DNA from 2 places in the Vibrio owensii genome. Region 2 is predicted to be linked to the other one. Evidence: riboswitches for the same ligand, from Rfam matches in the RefSeq annotation. Region 2 holds a riboswitch; the other holds the start of a gene.

Region 1 (8,756 bases), on a different replicon from region 2:
TCAGACAAAGACGCGACGGTGAATAGCTCATGGGGCGCACCTTTTAATGTCAGCAGCCCTGCTCCCAATACGTTTGTCTTTACTCATGACAGCACGTCACAAATTCTAAACGATGGCCAAACAGCTCAAATCTTCTTTGGTCTTAATGCCAGCAATGGTGATTACATCGATGGAAACGACGTGCATGTCGAGAAGGTGATCATCAAGAATGATCCTGCGCTTCAAGGCAAGATCACCTTACAGGCACCAAGTGCACCACATGCCAGCCTAGCCGCAGCATCGATTTTGGTTGAGGGTGAGAACTACAGTGAGACCGTGTCTGTACCGTGGGGAAGCAGCTTTGTTCTGGAGCACCTCCAAGATGGCGAGTATCAAGTCACCGCGCAAGATGTAACGAGCGAAATGGGGATTGCCCACGCCTCCTCGCCAACCTCAACCGTGACTGTCGATAGCGATGCAACACAGCCTAGTGTCTCCGTGCAGTACGATGCGTTTATCTACTACGCTACCATCTCGCTCACCATGCCTGCACTGGATGGCATTACGGCAAGCCTAACCACAGATGCCACCGTGAAAGCGGCAGGCACGCAAGACGTTGAACGCAGCCTAGTGGTGCCATTTGGCGGCGAGATCGACATCAGCAAGCTGCTTGATAACCACAAATACGATCTCTCCTACTCACCTATTACGGTGAACAACGTGCTTTACCAACCGAGCGACAACCTCGATGTAATGGTCAACAAAGACACGGCGACAGAAATCAGCACTAACATCGTTGAAACGCCGATCGCGAGTGACGACTTCACTACCGTTCAAGCGAGTATTGTCAACTTACCTCAAGAAGCGATGCCAATTGTGCTCAACCTTGTCGCGAAAGATGGATCTAGCCGCTACAGCTACGAGATTAGTAGCTCGCCATTCACCTTACCTGACGACGTTAAACCGGGTGAGTACGATATCCAAATCGATTCGGTGTTTGCTGGAGACACACGTTATGCCTATGACGGGGATGATTCTGTCTCTGTCACGCAAAGCGATGCTCCGTTGTTGCTGACGCTGCCATTCCGCGAAGCGATGAGCCTTGCAGTCAAAGGCTTCCCAGATTACGTAGCAAACGGCACGGTGACGAACGACAGCGAACAGACCACCAATGAAATCGGCGCAACCAAGGTCAACGCCATATTCAAGTATGCTGGCTTGAGTGGTTCTGGTGATCCGGGGGTAATCCTGCCGAAAGACGAGCTTCCGCTGCATAGAACCTACGCGAATGCACAAAGCGCTTCAGAGCTTTCAGGCCATCACGTACTGCCAGTCATGGTGGTTTACACTGCAAACGCTAGTGGCGGTGCAAGCTGGACAGACTTAGTCGATGATGAATTGCTCTACAAACATTACGCGACCTTCATTACTCAAGCCATTGCGGCGCAAGAGTACGCAGCTGGTGATGGCAGCTCGCCAATGTCGTTTGTGCTTAACCCTGACTTCTTAGGTGAACTACAGAAAAACCCAAGCCATGTAGACGACCTAAACCAAGCGGGCGCGGTCAATGTGAATGACCAACTCGCTCGTGCGTTGGATTACATGAAGACGACTTACGGTTATCAACCACCAGTGGCCGTTCCTCAATTCGAGAACACACTAAAAGGCTACATTGCGTCACTCAACTTCATCATGAATGGGTTGGCAGAAGACGTAACTTACGGCTGGCAAATCAACTTGTGGGCGGTAGGCTCTGCCAACTGGATTCACCAGACCGACGACCAATCAGCTGACAAAGGCCAAGAAGTGGCGAACTTCGTCAACTCGCTGGATGTTTACACTGGCACTTACCAACCAGATTACATTGTGTTCGACAAATATGAGCGCGACGGTTTCGGCTCAGAAGCGATCGCGAACTACGCGTACAACGCCACCAGCTGGACACGTTACCTATCGTATGTAAAAACCATCAGTGATGGCGTTGAGTCTCCGGCCATGATTTGGCAAATCCCAGGTGGCCACATGCCGACTCATGATGAAGGCAATACATTGATCAACGTTGAACATGAAGCGTCTGGCGGTTCTTACTTTATGGGTGATGCACGCATCGGAACGGACATCAACAACGTACGTACTGGCCTACTCGACAAACAGCTCAATCCAACCACGTACAACGGTGCGAGTAACGTTCGAGAATTGCTAGAAAAAGACGCGGGCTACGACTGGTCTCATGTCGCGATGCAAGATCTACCGAAGAGCAACGTGTTTGCCTTGTTATGGGGTGGTGGCTCAACTACGGCGGTCGTTACCATGGGCTCAAACGGCACGGACAACGGCTGGCTAGACAACAAAGTCGACGCTTACGCGCAAAATCCAACGTGTTTGGTTGGCAACGATTGTGACGGCTCAATTTGGGGCGGTGACGGCGGCGATAAGCCACCAGTCGACAATAATCCACCAAGCGTTTCACTGTCTCCGAACTATCAGGTAAACAGTGGCGAAAGCGTAACCATCACCGCTAACGCTTCTGATCCAGATGGCGATGTGATTAGCTATAAATGGAGTGTCCCTTCTGACCTGACAGTTGTCGGCGACACCAATAGCGACACGTTAGTGGTAACGGCTCCGGTCACAGACCCAGACCTCACCTTCACGATTTCATTGCAGGTTTCTGATGGCGAGCTAAATGCCTCAGATTCAACTTCATTGAAAGTCGTTGGTGATAACAGCGGTGGCGGTGATGGCATTTGTGCCGACATCCCAGAGTTCGAACAAAGACAGTACCAACCGGGCGAACAAGTGACCTACCAAGGCAGCTTGTATGAAGCCGACCGTTGGACAGACTCGACACTGACCCCGGCTGACTCATACTCAGGCTGGACGTTGATTGATAGCTGTTCGTAACCGTCTGATTAATTGGCGTTAACCATCCAAATTCATAACATTTGATACCGTCTTGATAGGCGGTATCTTTTTTTGTTTTAACGACACCATTCTTTAGGAATCAAAAAGCCCATCACTCGTTCAACAAGTGATGGGATAAATGCGGGACACAGTAAAAGACTTAAACCAGTGTCGCGCCTTTGAAAGCGCCAATCGGAGCAATTTCATCAAGCTTCGCAAGGGTTTCTTGGCTCAAAGTGACGTTTAGAGCACCCAAGTTTTCATCAATGCGAGAGGTTTTACGACTACCCGGAATTGGGATGATGTTATCGCCTTGCGCGACCAACCATGCCAAAGCAAGTTGTGCTGGAGTGATGTCATACTCAGCAGCAATATTCTTGATCTCTTCTAAGCGCGCTAAATTGCTTGTGAAGTTTTCGCCCTGCATTTTTGGGTTGTTGTTGCGAAAATCATTTTCGTCCAACTCTTTAACCTGACCAGTCAGAAAACCAGCACCAAGTGGCGACCAACAAACCAGTGCTGCACCGATTTGGTTTACCGCAGGTAGGATGTCCGTTTCCGCTTCACGACGGAACAGTGAGTATTCGTATTGCACCGCCGAGATTGGGTGGATTTCATTAGCGCGCAACACTTGCTCCGCTGTAACGTTAGACAGACCAATCGCTTTTACTTTCCCCGCTTTCACTGCATCTGCCATTGCAGCGACCGTTTCTTCAAGCGGAATTTGTGGATCTAGGTAGTGTGCATAAAGTAGGTCGATTTGTTCCACACCCAAACGCTCTAGACTGTTATCAATCGCACGAGCAACATACTCTTTAGTGCCATTGATGGTTAAAGGGAATCCCCAGCCAGTATCTAGCGTGCTACCTACTTGGTCTTCTTCAAACACGATGCCAAATTTAGTCGCAATAAACGCTTTTTGATTGGTTTGCGCGATGGCTTTTTTGATCAAATCTTCGTTGTGCCCTGCACCGTAAGCGTCAGCTGTGTCGATCATCATGCCTTGTTCAATAGCATGAACCAGAGTTTGCACCGCCACTGCGTCATCACTCTCACCGTAATAGCCCTCAAGACCCATTGCGCCGTAACCGATTTGTTTGATTGCTGCAAAGTTGCTATTTGACATGATTCTTCTCCAATTCTCTTGCTGCTGACCTCAGCAACAAAACGCGATTTGTGTGTGTTTCGAGTCACCTCGATTGCTTGGTAATAAGATTAGCAACGCATGGAGAAGGAGGATTGAAGATTGTTGCCTGAAGATTTGTACTTTATTGCTAACTGCCTGAAATGGTGTCAGAGCGAGAGCAAGTTTAAGCTCAAAAACACGTTAAAACTTCTTCGTCAGTATAATTTTAACATTTTTATTAATAGTTATATCACATTGATTTTTAACATTTAAAATACCCATACATAGCGTGAGCAAGCACCCAAAACAAACAGTATGCATACTCCATAAAAGCGATATTTCAGTCCATTTCATTGCGCATACATTAATTAATCCTAAAGTAGTAGATGCGATATGACACACATATCAATAACTTCATTGCCAAACTCATCGTGAGGTGAGGACGGAAAGCCACGGGTCTTATCTGTTCAAGATAAAAAGGAATTAAGACAGCCGGGTTGCGGAACTTGGAATCCGAAAAATGAAAAATTCAATCACTACAATCGTCATTTCATCACTCTTCCTATCGACAAATGCCTTCGCACTTCAAGGCAAAAATTTTGACTCCATCCACGACGCAAACAACGCTGCAGGTGCTCGTGTGGGCTGGGATGTCGAATCTGATGGCGGCTTGGTTTTAAAAGGCGATAACAACATGGAATCGACCTTAACCGTTTCAAATACTCGTGACGCTGGCGGAGCGAAAGCCCCCGTTTTAAAAGTACAAGGCAGAAACGAGAAAAGAGCACTCAACGAAGCACTTCCAATACTCAGCGTTGAGAGCATCGAAAACCAAGCTGGTATTGAACTGACGCGCGGTTCAATGAAGCGCGATGCAAAACTGGGTTGGTCGATCATCTATGACGGCAAAGATAAAAGTGACCTGATTCTACGAGAAGTACGCGGTAGCGGTAACTGGATTGTCACTTCTTTCTACAAGCTTGAAAGCAAAATGCTGCAAGATTTTGAAGGCAGCCAATTTATGGCTCAAGTGTTTGTTCCATACTGCCCAACAGACAAATATGGAAATGTAACAGTGACACCAAGAACAAAAGAGAAGTTAGCGACTTGTCCTGAGTAATCTAGCCCTTCTATAGCAGAGCACTAAAACTCAAACTACCTCAATAACAACAAAGGGTGACTTTCATGTCACCCTTTCTCTTCTTAGATACACAACATACTGCGAATGATTCGGTGTGCTTCTGCTAAATCGTCAAGACTGCCAGATGCGATCACTTCTAATGGCTTTCTGCCTTCAAAGAACACGCTTTTGCTTGCGCTGTTCATAAAGGTTTTGCGCGCTTCTGGTTGACGAAAAAGTAGCTGCAAACACTCTTCAATTGCCAAGATATGCTGCTCACGTTGCAGCGCTTCTTGTTCGTCCATATCGCTTGGTAAAATCTTGGAGATTTGGTTCTTATTCGCACCCCACATGACCAGGGTTTGATGTGTTTTTTCTGAGTTCATAGTGGACTCCAAACTAAGTTGAAAAAGCCGACTTCCGTGTGCAGAAGGAATTAGTACTGACCAATTTTAATCGAAGGTTCTTCAAAGATAGACGTCAGTCGCTGCGCATAATTTTCTAACTCAGCTTTGCGTTCGTCTTCCGTTTTTCTTGCTGGGCCAAATACCTTATGCGGCTCAAGCACAGAGAAGCCATTGAACTCAAACACACCGCGATGAACTGGACGAAGAATCGCATCTAAATCACCATTCCACCCGTCTTTAACATACAGCTCTTCTGGGCCCCCCATGGTGACACTGACCATGGCTTTTTTGCCTTTGTAAACGCCATTTTCATAGAAGCGACCGGAGCCATAGGTGCGCCCCATTGCAAACACACGATCCACCCAACCTTTGAGCATCGCTGGCATCCCAAACCACCAAAGTGGGAATTGGAAGATCACCAGATCACACCATTCGAGCTTTTGAATTTCAGCCTCAATCTCGGGGGCGAAGCCATCATTATCGGTCGCGTACATCTCTTCTAACTGTTGCTTGAAGAACTCCGGATCGTTGGTCGTCGTGAAGTTATGGCGACCCGAAACAGGATCAAAGTTCATCGCATGTAAGTCCGATGTTTTGACCTTATGCCCTGCGCCTTCTAACACTTCAATTGCCGTTTGGAACATTGCGCCGTTAAAGCTCTTCGGTTCTGGGTGCCAATAAACAACAAGTACATTCATTATTTGTTCTCCAATAATTCAACAATCTCGGCGTAGTGGTATTCTTTCGCGAGCTCGAGTGGTGTTTTGCCGTCAAAGCCTTTTAATGCCAACTCTGCTCCAGCTTCAATAAGGGCTTTCGCTGCATCGGTGTGTCCGTGCCAAACCGCGTCATGCAAAGGGGTGTAGCCGTTATTTGGCCCCTGTGCGTTTAACGTTTCATGGAATCCAGCGTAGTTAGCCAACACTCGAACCACATCAGCACGACCGTTGTAGGCGGCTTTATGCAGTGGGATCGCCTTCATGTAATGATCGGGAATGGTTTGGTCACCCCCTTTTTCCATCAATATACGTAAGCTCTGGGTATGGCCATCACGTGCGGCAACCATTACTGCCGTATGTTCGTCATTCCCCGATGCATTGACTGGTGATGCTACATTGAGTGTCGACCAGTCCTGCAAAGCGTCAAGCGCCGCTGCCATTTGCTCATCGCTAGATTGCACGTCTGTCACAACTTGATAAGCAGCCAATTGGGCTTGTTTAGCTGCGAATTTTTGTTGGTAGTCGGCGAATATGTCCTCCATGTCTTTGGCTTGGTGCTGACCAAAAACATCACCTCGGCTCGCGCCAAAGTCGACGAGTTGTGCAGCTTTTGCTCCGAAGGTAGAGACAATCTCGGTGTTCACATCTGGTTGAGCGAGCAGCACTTTCACTATGTCTGGTTTACGATGCCAAACCGCCACCATCAAAGGTGTCACACCATGCTTTGGTGTTTGAAGATTGATAAACGCGCCCGATTCCAACAACTTGCTTACCCACTGCGTTGAGCTTTGTTGAGCAGCAATATGCAGTGGTGCGTTTCCCATCACAGGATCGAGTTGGTTTACGTCTGCACCCTGTTCAATCAATCCAACAAACTGCTCATAGTGATTATCGACAATGCTTTGGTGTAATGCTGGTAAGTTCATGATGACCCCGTTGCTGCTGCGTTTTGCTTCAATGGGGATAGTATTGAACAAAATTTCATTAACCTGTAGATTACAAATGGTTACTTTTAAGATGAGTAAAAGTTAATGAAATCACTTCCATCCCAACTTCCTATCTTCATTCAAGTTGCGAAAAACGGCAGCTTTGCCAAAGCAGCTCGGGCACTAGGGATCTCCGCACCAGCGGTCAGTAAAGCGATCACCAAGCTCGAAGAAGAGTGGCAAGTGAAACTGTTTTTTCGCTCATCTCACTCATTGAGTTTGACGCAAACAGGCCAACAACTTTTCGATGAGTTAACCCCTTCTTTGGAGGCGATTCAAAGCACCATTACACAGCTTTCCGATACTGAGCAAAGTTCCGGCGGAACGGTAAAAGTGAATCTACCCGCAAGCTCAATAGGGCGAGAGCATATCTTGCCGCTGGTAATCGAATTCATGGAAATCTACCCAGACGTGACCTGTGAGCTGCATTTTGATGATAGGAATGTTGATTTGGTTGAGCATGGTTTTGACCTCGGTATCGGCACAGCCATAAACCAAGATTCACGCTTGATTGCTCGTCCTTTGCTTACCCAAGATGTCGGTATCTATGCCTCTCCAGATTATTTGCAAAAGTACGGAGAGCCAAAGAGCATAGAGGCGTTAAGCCACCATAAGTGTTTACCTATTCGCTCACTCACAACTGGACGTTTCCACTACTGGCGAATCAACGAAGGGGGCAACGCAAAGCTCTATGAGCCCAGTGGTAAGCTGATCATGAATAACTTCGCCGCAGCAAAACAAGCCGCGCTGGCGGGAGCGGGGATCACCATGTTAGGCAGTTGGTTATTTAAAGAAGAATTGCGCCAGCAGACCATCGTCCCTATCTTAAAGCCTTATTGGGGAGAGCCTGCCATCATTTGGGTCTATTATTCTTCAAGGCAGTACTTACCCAATCGAGTTCGTTTGCTTATTGACTACTTGATCGAAAACATACACCGTGTTGCCTAAGGAAGGATGTCATTAAACGCGATGAGAATCCTTGAACACTCGCCTTGCACTGACTACAATGGCGCACTTTTTTTAATGACTTCAAGGTCACAAACATGACAGATACAGCTAAACCAGCTCTACCAGATCGCCTAGCGGGTAACCCACGTAGCCCATTCTTCATCAAAGAATGCTTCGAGCACCAAATCGGTATTCGTATCAACGGCCAAGAGCGTACTGACGTAGAAGAATACTGCATCAGCGAAGGTTGGGTAAAAATTGCTTCTCCTAAAGCAAAAGACCGTTTCGGTAACCCAATGCTAATCAAACTTAAAGGCGAAGTTGAAGCGTACTACGTGTAAGCTGACCACGCTGAATGTATTTGAAAGCTCGAGTCTGACTCGGGCTTTTTTAATGCCTGTCATATCCCCTACTCGTTTAATCTATTCCCTCTTCTTTTCAGTACAAGTTATTAAGAAATCGATGTAAATCGCTGTTTTTATCTGATTGTTGTCTAAAGTTTCTAGAGAACTAACTGCAATAGCCATTGCCAAAAGAAACGACACCTTTTTAATACAGGGAGAGGAA
Region 2 (8,756 bases):
CAGCGCCGTTTCTACGCAGAGAAGATGGGTGAGATTGTTACTGACCGTCTAGATGACAGCTTTAACGATCTGATGAACTACGACTTCACGGCTCGTATGGAGCAGAAGCTTGACCAAATCGCCGAGGGTGACGTGATGTGGAAAGATGTCCTAGACAACTTCTTCACAGACTTTACGGGCGATCTTGAGAAAGCGGAACAAGACGAAAACGAAGGCGGCATGAAACTGAATCACATTGTGATGACAGATATCGAGTGTCCAACTTGTGGTCGTCCAATGGGTATTCGTACCGCGTCTACCGGTGTGTTCCTTGGCTGTTCTGGTTACGCATTGCCACCTAAAGAGCGTTGTAAGACAACCATCAACCTAGGTGACGAAGAAGGCATCATCAACGTTCTAGAAGAAGACGTGGAAACCGCGGCACTACGTGCTAAGAAGCGTTGTCCTATCTGTGAAACAGCGATGGATGCGTACCTGATTGACGATAAACGCAAGATGCACGTTTGTGGTAACAACCCGAACTGTGAAGGCTACATCGTTGAGTATGGCGAGTTCAAAGTGAAAGGCTACGATGGTCCAGTTGTTGAGTGTGACAAGTGTGGCTCTGACATGGTTCTTAAGAACGGTCGCTTCGGTAAATACATGGATTGTACGAGTGAAACGTGTAAGAACACTCGTAAGATTCTGAAGAATGGCGAAGTTGCGCCTCCGAAGGAAGACCCAGTTCATTTCCCTGAACTACCATGTGAAAACTCAGACGCTTACTTTGTTCTTCGTGATGGTGCTTCTGGCCTATTCATGGCGGCAAGTAACTTCCCTAAATCACGTGAGACGCGTGCGCCATTGGTTTCTGAACTGGCTCGATTTGAAGAGCGTCTTCCAGAGAAGTTCAAATACCTAACGACAGCACCAGCGGCGGATCCAGATGGTCGCCCAGCAGTGGTTCGTTTTAGCCGTAAGAGCAAAGAGAACTACGTGCGTACTGAAGATGATGGCAAACCAAGTGGTTGGACTGCGCTATTCATTGACGGTAAGTGGGAAATCACAGACAAGCGCAAGAAACCGAAAGCGAAAGCTTAAGTGATAAATTAGAACGAATAAGGCAGCGAATACGCTGCCTTATTTTTTGCTTGTTATTCTATAAATTATTCACTTCGTCTATTGTTTACCATTCAAATTTTCTCCATTCTGTTTTCATAGAACGGTCATAGTTTCATCGTATCCTGTCGCAAAACTGCGCTTGTGTAGTTAATCGGTTTGTAAATTGTTTTCACAATGTAATCGTTTGTGTCTCATAGTGTGACCAAGATACCGTATTGAGTAAGCAACATCTGTATACAACACGGAATGGCATATTTTAAATTGTAATTTAGTTCCAGTTCGATAACTTATTACACAAATAATGCAACTGTATGCGTTTATTTAGCACCAAAAATAAAAAACAACGAAGGTGCGTGCGTACGAGGATGTGCAATAGCTTTTTTAGTTCGCGCTGTGAGGGTTCAAAGAAACTTATCAGTGCGGATGCAATAATGTATTCGCTTGACTCCCCGAGTTCTGCTCATTTCAAGTGAATACCAGTTCCAAGCTATAACTATATATGGAGAACAACGAATGGCTGGTGTTTTGGGAATGATTCTTGCTGGCGGTGAAGGCTCTCGCTTGAGACCTTTAACGGAATCCCGCAGTAAACCTTCGGTCCCTTTCGGCGGAAGTTACCGACTTATTGATTTCGCTCTGAATAACTTTGTAAATGCGGACTTAATGCGTATTTACGTCCTTACTCAATTCAAATCTCAATCTCTATTCCATCACTTGAAAAAGGGTTGGAACATCAATGGCATTACAGACCGTTTTATCGACCCAATTCCTGCGCAAATGCGTACGGGTAAGCGTTGGTATGAAGGTACTGCCGATGCTATCTACCAAAATTTACGTTTTATGGAATTGGCGGAACCGGATCAAGTATGTATCTTTGGTTCAGACCATATCTATAAAATGGACATTAAACAGATGCTTGCTTTCCACCAAGAAAAAGAAGCATCTTTGACTGTTTCGGCACTGCGCATGCCGCTATCGGAAGCCTCTCAATTTGGTGTTATCGAAGTGGACAGTGAAGGTCGAATGATTGGCTTTGAAGAAAAGCCTGCAAATCCAAAATCGATTCCTGGTGACCCAGAGCATGCGCTTGTCTCTATGGGCAACTACATCTTTGAAGCTCAAACGCTGTTCTCAGAATTGATTGAAGACGCTGATAATGAAGCCTCTACCCACGACTTTGGTAAAGACATCATTCCTAAGATGTTCCCTCGTGGTGATGTGTTTGTCTATGACTTCAGCATGAACCGTATTACAGGTGAGAAAGAAGAAGTTTACTGGCGTGATGTAGGTACAATCGATGCGTACTGGCAAGCACATATGGATCTGCTTGAGAAAGACGCACCATTCTCTCTCTACAACCGCAAATGGCCACTGCATACTTACTACCCACCATTGCCACCTGCAACCTTTACTGACTCTGTAAATGGTCGAGTTCAGATCATCGACAGCCTAGTATGTAACGGCAGCTACGTGCGCGGTTCTCGTATTGAAAAATCAGTACTTGGTTTCCGCAGTAACATTGCTTCAGCGTGTGACATCAGCCAGTGTATTTTGCTCGGTGATGTGAAGGTCGGGGAAGGTTGTGTGCTTCGTCGCGTGATTGTAGATAAAGACGCAGATATTGCGCCGGGTACGCAAATTGGTGTAAATCTACAAGAAGATAAAAAACACTATCATGTGTCAGATGATGGCATTGTCGTAATTCCAAAAGGAGCACGTGTTGGCTACTAACAATTTGTCTGTTCTGTTTGTAGCGTCTGAAGTCGAAGGACTGATCAAAAGTGGTGGCTTGGCTGATGTAGCCAAGGCACTGCCGGAAGCCCTTCAAAACCTTCAGCAAGATGTACGAATTTCTATTCCTGCCTACACTGGTATTGAACAGTTGTCTGAAGCGGAAACGGTTCTGGAAACAGAGCTAACAAGTTGGCCTCATACTGCTTACCGTGTCCTTAAGTTAACGCTTGGGGATAATCCGGTTTATTTGATTGATTGCCCTCCTTATTTCAATCGTCCGTCTATGTACGCGGAAAACAACCAAGCCTACACGGATAACGGCGAGCGTTTCGCGTTTTTCAGTGCGGCTTGCTTAGACATGCTGCCAAAGCTTGGCTTCCAGCCCGATATTGTTCATGCCAATGACTGGCACACAGGCTTAGTTCCCTTCCTGCTAAAACATCGTTACGGCCACGACGCTTTCTTTGCTAACACTCGCAGTGTTATTTCAATCCATAATGCGGTGTTTAAAGGCGTGTTTAGCTATGACGATGTTCAATGTCTGCCAGAATTCCATAGCCGAAAGGTGCCAGATGCTGCAGTAAGTGCAACGCACATTACTATGCTGAAAGCAGGGGTAATGAACGCAGATAAAATCAATGCTGTTAGCCCGACTTATGCCGAAGAGCTGAAAACTGAGCTTGGAAGCCACGGTATGGCGTGGGAGTTTCAGCAACGTGCTAATGATTTGGTAGGCATCCTTAATGGATGTGATTACAGTGCGTGGAATCCAGAAACCGATTCAAACTTGCCGCTTAACTATAAAGCCAATCGTCAAAGTATGGTTCGTGGTAAGAACGCATGTAAAAAAGCAATGCAAGAAAAGCTGGGACTTGAAGCATCAGATTGCGCCATGTTTGGTATGGTGTGCCGCCTAACACAGCAAAAAGGTGTGCACTATCTATTGCCTGCGTTGGCAGACTTTCTAAAACACGATGTTCAACTAGTTGTGGTTGGCACGGGCGATCCTATTCTCGCGGCGCAGTTACGAGATGTAGCGGCGCAATTTGCGGATAAGTTTGTCTTCGTTGAAGCGTACGATAACGAATTAGCACACTTGGTTGAGGCGGGATCGGATTTCTTCCTGATGCCTTCTGAATTCGAACCTTGTGGTTTGAACCAAATCTACAGCATGGCTTACGGTACTTTGCCAATCGTTCGTGGAGTCGGTGGCTTGAAAGACAGCGTGAATGACTACGATGTGAATCCAGCCGATGCTACGGGATTCGTTTTCTATGAACCAACGCCGCAAGGTCTATTACTGACAATGTTGAGAGCACTTCTGCTTTACGCACAAAATGTGACAGAAGTGAGACGTGTACAACTTCATGCTATGCAAAAAGACTTTTGTTGGCGAAAAGCGGCAGAAGAGTATTTGCAACTGTATAGAGCTGCGTTAAATTGACGCAAAATCTTTAAAAAGTGTAACGAAAGGCACCGAATGAGGTGCCTTTATTATCTTACCCTTATGGAGTGTGGTAGCATTTATCCATTCCCTTTCACAAAAAGTGTTTTTCGTACTGATACATGACTCAGCCACTTCTTTTCCACAAAACCTATTTGCACCCTACCAGTAATGAGTGGGTTGTTTTCGTACATGGTGCTGGTGGGAGTTCTTCGATCTGGTTTAAGCAAATCAAAGCGTATAAGCAGCATTTCAATTTGTTGCTCATCGATCTTCGAGGTCACGGAAAGTCCAATCAACTGTTGAAAGAGCTGATTACTAGTCGCTATACCTTTACCGCCGTAACTCAGGATATCTTAAAAGTGTTGGATCACCTTAAGATCCAATCAGCACACTTTGTTGGTATGTCCTTGGGTACTATTATTGTGCGTAACTTGGCAGAACTGGCTTCAGACCGTGTTCGCTCAATGGTGCTGGGTGGCGCAGTCACTCGTTTAAATACTCGCTCACAGATACTGGTGAAATTGGGGAACCTTGGTAAACACATTCTTCCTTACATGTGGTTGTACAAGTTGTTTGCTTATATCGTTATGCCGCAGAAGAACCAGCGTGAATCAAGGCACTTGTTTATTCGCGAAGCCAAGAAGCTATGCCAAAAAGAATTTAAGCGTTGGTTTACTTTGGCTGCAGATGTGAACCCATTGATGAGATATTTCAAAGATCGTGAACTACCGATTCCGACGCTGTATTTGATGGGGGACCGAGACTACATGTTCATCAAGCCAGTGAAAGAAATGGTCGCGGTGCATAAGTTGAGCGTACTGAGAGAAATACCAGATTGTGGCCATGTGTGTAATGTAGAAAGGCCCGATGACTTTAACCAACATTCCATCGAGTTCATTAAGCAGCAGAGTCTAGCGGCTTAACGCATTTATTGAAGATTTCAAAAGAGTAGGGGAGCCGTTATGGCTCCCCTATTTGATATCCACATTGCCAACACGCACCAAACTGGCCTTCGTTTTGTTCTGAACACTGCGGGCACTGCCAGTCTTGATAAGTCAATTCCGCTTGTTGGAGATAATCTTCAACAATGGTAGATGCTTTTAGTTTCTGCTCCGGATGTAAAAGCCAAACATACGGGTCTGTATCATCGCTAAATGGCAACTCACCTTTTAAGGCGAACATTCCCTCACCTCTTACTTCACAAGCTATCTGTTCGGTTTTGAGAAGCTCACAGACGATATGAGCTTCTGCAGGATTTTTAGCGATGTATATCTTCATTAAGCATTTCCGTTTTGAACTTGGGCTGGACGAACTTTATTCATAACCCATTTTGCGATGATTGGGAACAAGCCGAGCAGAGCAAACGACGCTAATACGGTTGGTGACACAATTCCTGAAAGACTGTCGATAGTGGCGAGCTGTGTACCTGCATTTAGGTAGACGGCAGTACCTGGCAACATACCGATTTGGCTGGTTAGGTAGAATCGTGCGACTGACATTGGTGTTAGCCCCATCAGCAAGTTGATCAAGAAAAACGGAAATACCGGAATTAAACGTAGAGAGAAAAGGTAAAAAGCGCCGTCTTTTTCTACACCTTGGTTAATGGCATTTAACTTATTACCGAACTTGCTTTGTACCCATTCACGCAACAGGTAACGGCTGCTTAAAAACGCAATGGTTGCACCGATTGTGCTGGCAAAAGACACTAAAAGTAAACTCGTCCAAAAACCAAACAAGGCGGCACCCAAAAGCGTTACAACCGCAGCTCCAGGAATAGAAAAGGCGGTGATAGCAATATAAGCAAAGAAATAGGTAGCGGCGGCAAACACGAAGTTTTGGTCAATGAAACTGTTTAACGCTTGTTGCTGTGCTTTTGCGTTTTCTAGCGTTAAATATTGACCGAAGTTGACACCTAAAAAGATGATGGTCGCGAGTAGGATCAGTCCTAAAATCAGTTTCTTATTCATATCAATGGCTCCGTTTGGCTTCTTAAATAATAAGACAGAATGGAGTAAGAAAAAATTTCAAAAAAAAACCGCAGTGTGAAAACTGCGGTTTTTACTCAATGTCATGCTGAAATGATTGCTCTACGAGAGAGCACTCATCAACTCTTCCCGGCGAGACTGAGGTACGACGCTCCAATGTGTTCCGTTGATAGCGCCTTCAAGCGCCCACAACAATTCAAGGCTTACCGTAGAGGCATGCGTATCTTGGATTGCTTTATAAGCGTTTAGGGCACCTTCTTCTTCTAGTTGCTCGACAGAGTCAATGCCTGCTTTCTTCAGCATACGTTCAGTTGCAAGGCGTAGATTAGGAAGGTCTTTCAATCGGTTAGGTTTGGTGCTCGCTTGCTGTTTTTTCTCTTGCTTAGCAGTCTCTAGAGATTGCTTTGCAACTTCAATCAAGCGATCGGTCGAATCCCATAGATCATCAGAAATAGCGTAGTATTTCGTAACAACTGGGAAACCACGTTTCTTGTAGACGTACGGTTTTAATCCTTGAGTCTCGAAGTCAGATGAAGTTTGTTGGTCAGCTCGTATATGAAGTTGATTGTTCACAACTAGTGCAAACATCGTTTCATCGGCGAAGAGCCCAAAGCCGCCAAACATTGAGCGCGACTTGATATTACCAAGTGCCTCAAACAGCTTCATTGAGTCTTTGAGTATCGGTTTATCCATGATGTGTTATCTCGGTGTAATTAATATTACGCCACCAAAAATCAGGTCCGAGAGATTAGCAAATGCATGCAGACACAATGTCATTAAAGGGTAAACTCACTTAATGCATATTTGCCATCGGTAACCCCGCTACCTTCCATCTAATAAGATGGTTCAGGCCGGAGGCTTTGCGTCCCACCCTTTCGAATGGTTTGCCCTGTGCGTGACTCTTTGAGAATACTTCGTATATTGAATTAACATCACGTTTCAAATATAAAAGTGTGATCTTGGTTCAGTTAATAGCGTTAAATTGATGTGTTTTGTTTCATATTGCTGAGCATCTACTTGTCATACAAAAGCTTGATGTAGGAAATGGACTACACCTTAATTAAAACAGCAACTTATCGAAGTTTAAGGTTGTATTCTTGAACTGAAATATTAAGGGAAAGTTATTTTTAGGCATTAAAAAAGCGCCCATAAGAGCGCTTTGTAAAATGAGTTCGCAGATGAGGTTAGTTTAGTTTCTTAACCGTGTTGCGAACAACGATCTCTGGTTGCATCTCGAACACACGTTTCTCGTGTTCTTTGTCTTTGATGCGCTCCAAAAGGATCTCAAATGCGTTTTTACCCACACGACGTTTTGGTTGGTGGATAGTCGTTAGCGGTGGAGAAAAGTATTCTGCAAGCTCAATGTTGTCGTAACCGATCACGGATACATCATCCGGTACTTTGATACCGTTTTGCTGCAAGCGGCTCATTAAGCCTAGCGCCATTGTGTCGTTAAAGCAGAAGACAGCCGTTGGGCGTTTTTCCATTGCAGTGATGTTATCTGCCGCCAGTACAGCAGTATCACACTCAAAGTTACCTTCAAGAACCCAATCTTCGTTAACCGTTAGGTTTGCTTCCGCCATCGCTCGGCGGTAACCAGCGATACGCTCTTGGCACGCCGCTTTTTCAAAATGACCGCTCAAACATGCGATGTCAGTGTGACCGTTATCGATCAGGTATTTCGTCGCGATGTAGCCGCCTTCTTCCGAGTTATCGATGATCTTATCTGCCTGTGAGCTCTCAGGGCCCCAGTCCATCACAACTTTTGGAATGTCAGAATGGCGGTCTAGCATCTCTTTTAGCTCTTCCGTCAAGTCAGAACACATTACTAGGATGCCATCTACGCGTTTCTCAGCTAGCATGCGGATGTAGTCACGTTGCTTCTCGTAGATACCGCCCGTGTTACAAAGAATTAGAGTGTAACCTTGACGGTAACAGTAACTCTCAACACCATCGATGACTTCAGAGAAGAATAGGTTGGTTGATTGAGTAACTAACATACCGATAGTACGAGTAGAGTTGCACTTCAAGCTACGAGCAACGGCGCTTGGCGCGTAATTTAGTTCATCAACCGCTTTCATTACTTTTTCTTGGGTTGCTTCTGCAACAAAGCGAGTTTTGTTAATTACGTGCGAAACCGTTGTGGTAGAAACGCCGGCTAAGCGAGCAACGTCTTTAATAGTGGCCATAAATGATGTCCTGTATCGAGCTACTGAATACCGTGAGTGAAGACAACCATACGCTTAGGGTCTTGCACAAACCGAGCAACTGCAAGAAAGGGCATTGCTGAGATATTTGGCAGTGGTTGTTCCGAATCGGTATAAAAAGATTTGTAGCAACATTTGTTGCTGAGACTCATATTCCCTTCTTTTATAAGTGAGGAATTAGTCAGCAATCATGTTAAGAAAACACAAAAACCGCTATATTTCAGCGGTTTACATATAAATCATATTTAATCGTTTGCGCTCACATTTTAGACTGATGTGGGC

Evidence for each region. Region 2 has a riboswitch for cyclic di-GMP ahead of A9237_RS03180 (TfoX/Sxy family DNA transformation protein). Riboswitches for the same ligand answer to the same signal wherever they lie in the genome.
Region 1: it holds a riboswitch for cyclic di-GMP, as region 2 does, so the genes downstream of both, A9237_RS25615 (hypothetical protein) here and A9237_RS03180 (TfoX/Sxy family DNA transformation protein) in region 2, are expected to answer to the same signal.

Annotation. Positions count from the first base shown of each region.
Region 1 is NZ_CP019960.1:2,045,870-2,054,625, forward strand. Features, by position in the region: gene A9237_RS25605 (PKD domain-containing protein) at 1-2,883, shown strand, start outside; gene A9237_RS25610 (aldo/keto reductase) at 3,044-4,009, opposite strand; cyclic di-GMP riboswitch class I at 4,419-4,514, shown strand; gene A9237_RS25615 (hypothetical protein) at 4,530-5,129, shown strand; gene A9237_RS25620 (hypothetical protein) at 5,213-5,515, opposite strand; gene A9237_RS25625 (NAD(P)H-dependent oxidoreductase) at 5,566-6,234, opposite strand; gene A9237_RS25630 (ankyrin repeat domain-containing protein) at 6,234-7,181, opposite strand; gene A9237_RS25635 (LysR family transcriptional regulator) at 7,287-8,189, shown strand; gene A9237_RS25640 (DUF3297 family protein) at 8,285-8,530, shown strand.
Region 2 is NZ_CP019959.1:731,566-740,321, reverse strand. Features, by position in the region: gene topA (type I DNA topoisomerase) at 1-1,080, shown strand, start outside; gene glgC (glucose-1-phosphate adenylyltransferase) at 1,615-2,832, shown strand; gene glgA (glycogen synthase GlgA) at 2,822-4,279, shown strand; gene A9237_RS03195 (alpha/beta fold hydrolase) at 4,402-5,205, shown strand; gene A9237_RS03190 (putative signal transducing protein) at 5,243-5,560, opposite strand; gene A9237_RS03185 (TVP38/TMEM64 family protein) at 5,560-6,249, opposite strand; gene A9237_RS03180 (TfoX/Sxy family DNA transformation protein) at 6,370-6,960, opposite strand; cyclic di-GMP riboswitch class I at 7,077-7,166, opposite strand; gene purR (HTH-type transcriptional repressor PurR) at 7,452-8,456, opposite strand.